Regions from separate parts of the Yinghuangia sp. YIM S10712 genome, predicted to be linked through region 1. Evidence: riboswitches for the same ligand, from Rfam matches in the RefSeq annotation. Region 1 holds a riboswitch; the other holds the start of a gene.
What was found. Region 1 has a riboswitch for glycine ahead of gcvP (aminomethyl-transferring glycine dehydrogenase). Riboswitches for the same ligand answer to the same signal wherever they lie in the genome.

Region 1 (3,394 bases):
GCCAGGTGATGGGCTCCATCTCGGCGGTCGCGTTGAGCTTCATCGTGCACGAGCCGAGCGGGATCATGCCGCGGTCGAGCGCGTAGTCCTTGTCCGCGAGGCGGCGCAGGTAGCGCAGCATGTCGGTCTCGGAGCGGTGCGCGTGGAAGACCGGGTGGGTCAGGAAGTCCTCGGTGCGGGCGAGGTCGGCCGGCAGCGCGTCGGGGGTCTCGGCGTCGAGCGCCGCGACGTGGTCGTGGCCGCAGTCGACGTCAGCGGTGCACGAGAAGGCACCGTTCGGCGAGAACGCCCGCCACACGGCCGCGAGATCGTCGCGCGTGGTGGTCTCGTCGCAGCTCACCGAGACGTGGTCGGCGTCGACGCGGTACAGGTTGACGCCCTCGGCGCGCGCGGCGGCCACGACCTCGTCGGCGCGGCCGGGAACGCGGGCGAGCACCGTGTCGAAGAACCGCCCGTGGACGACCTCGACTCCGTCGTGGCGCAGCCCGGCGGCGAGGACGACGGCGAGGCGGTGGGTGCGCCGGGCGATCGCGGTGAGGCCCTCGGGGCCGTGGTAGACGGCGTACATCCCGGCCATCACCGCGAGCAGGACCTGCGCGGTGCAGATGTTGCTGGTGGCCTTCTCCCGGCGGATGTGCTGCTCGCGTGTCTGGAGCGCGAGGCGGTACGCCTGGTCGCCGGCCGCGTCGACGGAGACCCCGACCAGGCGTCCGGGCAGCGAGCGGGCGAACTTCTCGCGCACGGCCAGGTAGCCGGCGTGCGGGCCGCCGAATCCCATCGGGACGCCGAAGCGCTGCGTCGTCCCCACCGCGATGTCGGCGTCCATCGCGCCGGGCGACCGGAGCAGCGTGAGGGCGAGGAGGTCGGCGGCGACCGCGACGAGGGCCCCGCGCGCGTGGGCGTCGGCGATGAGCGGGCCGAGGTCGCGCACGTGCCCGTCGGCACCGGGGTACTGCGCCAGCACGCCGAAGAACTCACCGTCGGGCAGGCCGTCGGCGATGTCGGCGAGGACCACCTCGATGCCCAGCGCCTCGGCGCGGGTGCGCACGACGGCGATGGTCTGCGGCAGGCAGTTGGCGTCGACGACGAAGACGTCGGACTTCGCGCGGCCCGCGCGGCGGGCGAGGGTCATCGCCTCGGCGGCCGCGGTGCCCTCGTCGAGCAGCGAGGCGCCCGCGACCTGGAGTCCGGTCAGGTCGCACACCATCGTCTGGAAGTTGAGCAGCGCCTCCAGCCGTCCCTGGGAGATCTCCGGCTGGTACGGCGTGTACGCGGTGTACCAGGCCGGGTTCTCCAGAACGTTGCGCAGGATGACGGGCGGCGTGTGCGTGCCGTGGTAGCCGAGGCCGATCATGGACCGCAGGACCGTGTTGCGTGCGGCGAGCCCGCGGAGCAGCCCGTGCACCGCCGCCTCGCCGACAGCCTCGGGCAGGTCGAGTCGGTCGAGCGTGCGGATGGCCCCGGGCACCGCGGCGTCCGTCAGCTCGTCGAGCGATCCGAAGCCGATGTGCGCGAGCATCTTCGCCTGCTGGTCGGCGTCGGGACCGATGTGCCGGCCGCTGAACGGCGACGCGGCCTCCAGAGCGGCGAGGCTGCCGGCACCGGAGCGCGCGGGCGCGGCGGACGGGGGCTGAGTGGGCGGGGACGAGCTCACTGTGGAGGCCTCCAGGTTCGCGGAGAAGGACACGCGGGTGCGCGTGGCCCGGCGCCTGTCTGGACGGATGTCTCCGGACCGGCCCGCGTGGCGTGGCGCGTGCGATCGCGGGGCGCGGGCCCGAGGCGGGTACTCGGTCGTACTCGCTCGCCGGGCCTGACGGCCCTCTTTCGCCCGCAACGCCGCAAGCGCGCGCGCCACGCCGCGCGGGCCCGGAGAGATCCACCGGACAGGCCCTTGCGGCCTCCCCCTCTGTCATCGGTACCTGAGAGCTTCACCCGCTCGCCGCCGCAAATAGCCGCGGGCCGAGGCTTTCACCGTCGGTGAGCCCCGCGCCGTCGCGCGGGACTGCTTTCCAGAGTGCCCATGGCCGCGCGGTACGGGTGCCTGAGAGATTCCGGGGAGGGGTTGCTCCTTCGGCGCCCGGCTCGTCGGCCGGGACTCTCCCGCGTGGCTGTCGGTGCGGCCCCAACGCTACCAGTGCGGCTTTCGGGGCGACGGGTCAAGATCCGCCCGGACGTACGAACCACCCCCGGGAGCGAGACGCGAGGCGGCGGCACGCGGCCTGCCGCGAGATTGCGTCTGGCGGCCGCGCCCGTGCGTCTCGCGCCTGACCGGTGAGAGGTACGAGGCGGGCAACGGCGGGAGGCGACGCGCATGGACCGAGAGCAGCCGCTGCGGATCGCGGTGATCGTGGGGAGCACCAGGGAAGGGCGTGTCGGTGCCAGGCTCGGCCGGTGGGTCGCGGACGCCGCGGGCCGGAGGCGGGGTTGGGCGCCGGTCACCGTCGATCTGGCGGATTTCGACTTCCCGTCCCGCTTCCCCGAGCGTGCGACGCCTGCGATGGCCGACTTCGCCGGGCGGATCGCGGAGGCCGAGGCGTTCCTCGTGGTCACCCCGGAGTACAACCGCAGCTTCCCGGCGTCACTCAAACAAGCGATCGACTACGCGTACGACGAGTGGCGGGCCAAGCCTGTCGGTTTCGTCTCATACGGTTACAAGACCCGCGGACTTCTCGCGGTCGAGCACCTGCGGCAGGTCTTCGGCGAACTGCACACCGTGACGATGCGCGACACCGTCGGCGTCGATCTCGCCGCCGGCCTGGACGGGCAGATCGGCGGGCTCGGCGACGGGCCGGGAGCGGGCGGCGAATTGGAGCCGGCCGTCGACACGCTCCTCGAACAACTGTCCTGGTGGGCGCACGCCCTGCGGGACGCCCGGGCGGCGCGCCCCTACGCCGCGTGACCCCCTTCTCCAAGGCAAAGACACCGAGATTCCGGACCACCGATGAGAACCGACCACGACGACAGTCATACCTGGCGAGGACGCGGTCGAGACCCCCGAAAAGGACACACGATGACCACGCACACATCCGGCCTGGCGATCGAGACGCAGGGGCTGGTGAAAGTCTTCGGCACCAACCGAGCCGTCGACGGCATCGACCTCAAGGTGCCCGCCGGCAGCGTCTACGGCGTGCTGGGCCCGAACGGCGCCGGGAAGACCACGGCCGTGAAGATGCTCGCGACCCTGCTGCGGCCGGACGGCGGCGAGGCGTACGTCTTCGGCCACTCCGTCCTGCGCGAGCCCGACGCGGTGCGTTCCCGGGTCAGCCTGACCGGGCAGTACGCGTCGGTCGACGAGGACCTCACCGGTACGGAGAACCTCGTTCTGCTCGGCCGTCTGCTCGGCCACCACAAGACGTTCGCCCGCAAGCGCGCCGCCGAGCTGCTGGAGGCGTTC
Region 2 (3,394 bases), on a different contig from region 1:
GCGTCGGTTTCGACGACGCCGAGGGCGCGCCGGGCGGTCAGGACCACGGCGGTGGCGGCGAACTCCTCGGCGGCGGCGGCGAGAAGGACGTACGGCTCTTCGTTCGGGGCCGGTTCGGCCAGCGTGACGCGCGCCCCCGCGGAACCCGCGCCCGGAACGCGCGCGAGCTCCAGCACGCCCTGCGGCGGAATCGGAAAGCCCACCTCGCCACCGGGGTTCACGGCCATGCCGATGTACGGCGGCAGCCCGCGCGCGAATTCGCGGACCGGGGCCACGGTGAAGGCCATCGGGCCGGCAATGCGCCGGAACTGCTCCTCGGAGCTGAAGACCGGCACGTAGTGCCCGCCGGCTATCTCCGTCGTGGGCAAGGTGAGTTCGGTGTCCTGCGGGCCTCCCCCGGCCGGCAGCGGCACCCACACCTCGCCCTCCGCGAGCGCGTCGAACAGCTCGGCGGTGCGCGACGTGTCGTGCAGCGCGGCGACGAGGCAGCGCTCAACGTGGTTCGCCGGGAAGGCCACGGCCACCTCCTGATTCGCCGTTGACGCGGGGCGCACCAGCCTAGTGCGGTGCCGGAAGCGGCGGGGACCCGTCTCGGATCCCCGCCGCATCGTGAACGAACTCCCCCTGCTACGAAAGCAGTTCGGCCTCCAGCGTGATCGGCGCGCCGGCCAGCGCCTTGCTCACCGGGCAGTTCGCCTTCGCGTTCTCCGCGGCGACCTGGAAGTCCTCGGCGGAGAGGCCCGGAACACGCGCCCGCACCGACAGGGCGATGCCGGTGATGCCCTCGCCGGGCTGGAAGGTGACGTTCGCCTTCGTCTCGACGGACTCCGGAGGCGTGCCGGCGCCCGCGAGCGCGTGCGAGAGCGCCATCGAGTAGCACGACGAGTGCGCGGCGGCGATCAGCTCCTCGGGGCTGGTCTTGCCGTTCGCGGCTTCGGCCCGCGACGGCCAGGAGACGTCGTACGTCCCCACCCCGGACGAGTCGAGCGACACGGTCCCGGAGCCGCCCATCAGCGGGCCCTTCCAGTTGGTGGTGGCGGTGCGCGTGGTCGCCATGAGTGGGACTCCTTGTTCGCTGGGTGTCTTGTCGCGGCCCACGCTAATCCGGTGCCCGGAGCCGGTGCACGTCGTGGGCGACCGATAGCATGCGCGCACAACTTCACACCGGCTCTCGACCCCACGCGGGAGAGTCCTCGGCAGCGGCGCGCGTGCGTCTGCGGCCGGGGCGCCGAAGGAGCAATTCCTCCCCGGAAACTCTCAGGCCCATGTACCGCGCGGGTGAGGCGACTCTGGAAAGCAGTCCCGTGCCGTTTTGGCGGGGCTCACCCATGGTGCAAGCCGCCGTCGGCGCCCGATCCCCGGGCGGCGATCGCGCGTGAAGCTCTCAGGTCCACGACAGAGGGGGAGGCGACCCGCCCGTCGGCGCGTCCGGCATGCCCCGCATGCCCGCGCCCTACAAGGGAGCCCTCTGTGGACCGCCCGATCCTTTCGTTCCGTCCCGTGTCACAGCCGGTTTCCGGCATGCCCGCACCAGCCCCGAACATAGGGTGCGATCACGGACGAATCCCACCAGATGCCACCGGAATCACCACCCCGCGAGGAGCCCAGCGATGACGTCCACCGCACCGGCCGGCCCGACGCCACAGCGCCGCACCCCCCTCGACGCGGTCCACGACGCCCTCGGCGCCACGATGACCGACTTCGCGGGCTGGCGGATGCCCCTGCGTTACGGCAGCGAGAGCGCCGAACACCGCGCGGTACGCGAGGCCGCGGGGCTGTTCGACCTGACCCACATGGGCGAGATCGCCGTGCGCGGCCCCGAGGCCGCCCGCGCGCTCGACCACGCGCTGGTCGGCTTCGTCTCCAAAATCGGCGTCGGCCGCGCCCGCTACACGATGATCTGTGACGACAACGGCGGCATCCTCGACGACCTGATCGTCTACCGCCTCGCCGAGGACGATTTCCTTGTCGTCGCGAACGCCTCCAACGCGGCCGTCGTCGCCGCGGAACTCCTCGACCGTGCGGGGGACTTCGATGCGGAGGTCACCGACCTCTCGGAGGCCTACGCGCTGCTGGCCGTGCAGGGGCCGCGCGCGGTCGAGATCCTTGCGCCGCTCACCGGCCTCGACCTGGACGCCGTCAAGTACTACGCCGCCGACCGCGCCACCGTCGCGGGCGTCGACGTGCTGCTGGCCCGGACCGGCTACACCGGCGAGGACGGCTTCGAGCTCTTCTGCGCGCCCGGCGACGCCGAGCGGCTGTGGAACGCGCTCACCGAGGCCGGTGCGGGCCACGGCCTGGTCCCGGCCGGGCTGTCGTGCCGCGACACGCTGCGCCTGGAGGCGGGAATGCCGTTGTACGGGCACGAGCTGACGACCGAGGTCACGCCGTACGAGGCGAACCTGGGCCGGGTCGTGCGCCTCGACAAGCCCGAGGACTTCGTCGGGCGCGACGCCCTCGCCGCACGCGAGAAGGAGGGCCCCCGCGCGACTCTGGTCGGCCTGCGCTCGCCGGGACGACGCGTGCCGCGCGCCGGCTACGCGGTCCTCGACCCGGCGTCCGGCGACACCATCGGCACGATCACCTCGGGCGCGCCGTCGCCGACGCTCGGGGCGCCGATCGCCATGGCGTACGTCCCCTCGGGCAGCGCCGCGCCCGGCACGCGCCTCGCGGTCGACATCCGCGGCAGCGCGGAGCCGGTGGACGTCGTCGAGCTGCCGTTCTACCGGCGCGCGTGACCGGCGAACACCTGCCAACAAAAGCCCCAACACGTCACCAAGACCCCTGAGGATCAGGGACCCCGCACAACAGAGGAGAATGGACTCGTGAGCGCACCCCGGAACCTGCTCTTCAGCAAGGACCACGAGTGGCTGACGACGGACACCAGCCCGGCCGTCGTCGGCATCTCGAAGCATGCCGCCGACGCCCTGGGTGACGTGGTCTTCGTCCAGCTTCCCCAGGTCGGCGCGCGCGTCACCGCGGGCGAGCCGTGTGGCGAGCTGGAGTCGACCAAGTCGGTCAGCGACCTGTTTGCCCCCGCGAACGGCGAGGTCGTCGAGGTCAACGCCGCGGTCGTGGACGACCCGAGCCTGGTCAACTCCGACCCGTACGGCGACGGCTGGCTGATCAAGGTGCAACTCGACACCCCCGCCGCCGAGACCGGCGGCCTGATGTCCGAAGCCGAGTACAACGCCTTCACCGGCGCCTGAGCCCCCGATCGAGGAGCTGACCAACCGTGACGATCCTGGACCGTCCGCTGGCCGAGGTGGACCCTGAGGTCGCCGCCGCCGTCGCCGACGAGCTGCACCGCCAGCAGTCGACCCTGGAGATGATCGCCTCCGAGAACTTCGCGCCCGTCGCGGTTCTCGAAGCCCAGGGGTCGGTGCTGACCAAC

Region 2: another riboswitch for glycine. It lies ahead of gcvT (glycine cleavage system aminomethyltransferase GcvT); the one in region 1 lies ahead of gcvP (aminomethyl-transferring glycine dehydrogenase).

Annotation. Positions count from the first base shown of each region.
Region 1 is NZ_JBPKBI010000004.1:76,602-79,995, forward strand. Features, by position in the region: gene gcvP (aminomethyl-transferring glycine dehydrogenase) at 1-1,582, opposite strand, end outside; glycine riboswitch at 1,903-2,017, opposite strand; glycine riboswitch at 2,020-2,113, opposite strand; gene ACRX5W_RS12400 (NADPH-dependent FMN reductase) at 2,312-2,899, shown strand; gene ACRX5W_RS12405 (ATP-binding cassette domain-containing protein) at 3,011-3,394, shown strand, end outside.
Region 2 is NZ_JBPKBI010000005.1:202,471-205,864, forward strand. Features, by position in the region: gene ACRX5W_RS14415 (enhanced serine sensitivity protein SseB C-terminal domain-containing protein) at 1-518, opposite strand, end outside; gene ACRX5W_RS14420 (OsmC family protein) at 628-1,056, opposite strand; glycine riboswitch at 1,173-1,283, shown strand; gene gcvT (glycine cleavage system aminomethyltransferase GcvT) at 1,611-2,738, shown strand; gene gcvH (glycine cleavage system protein GcvH) at 2,826-3,209, shown strand; gene glyA (serine hydroxymethyltransferase) at 3,236-3,394, shown strand, end outside.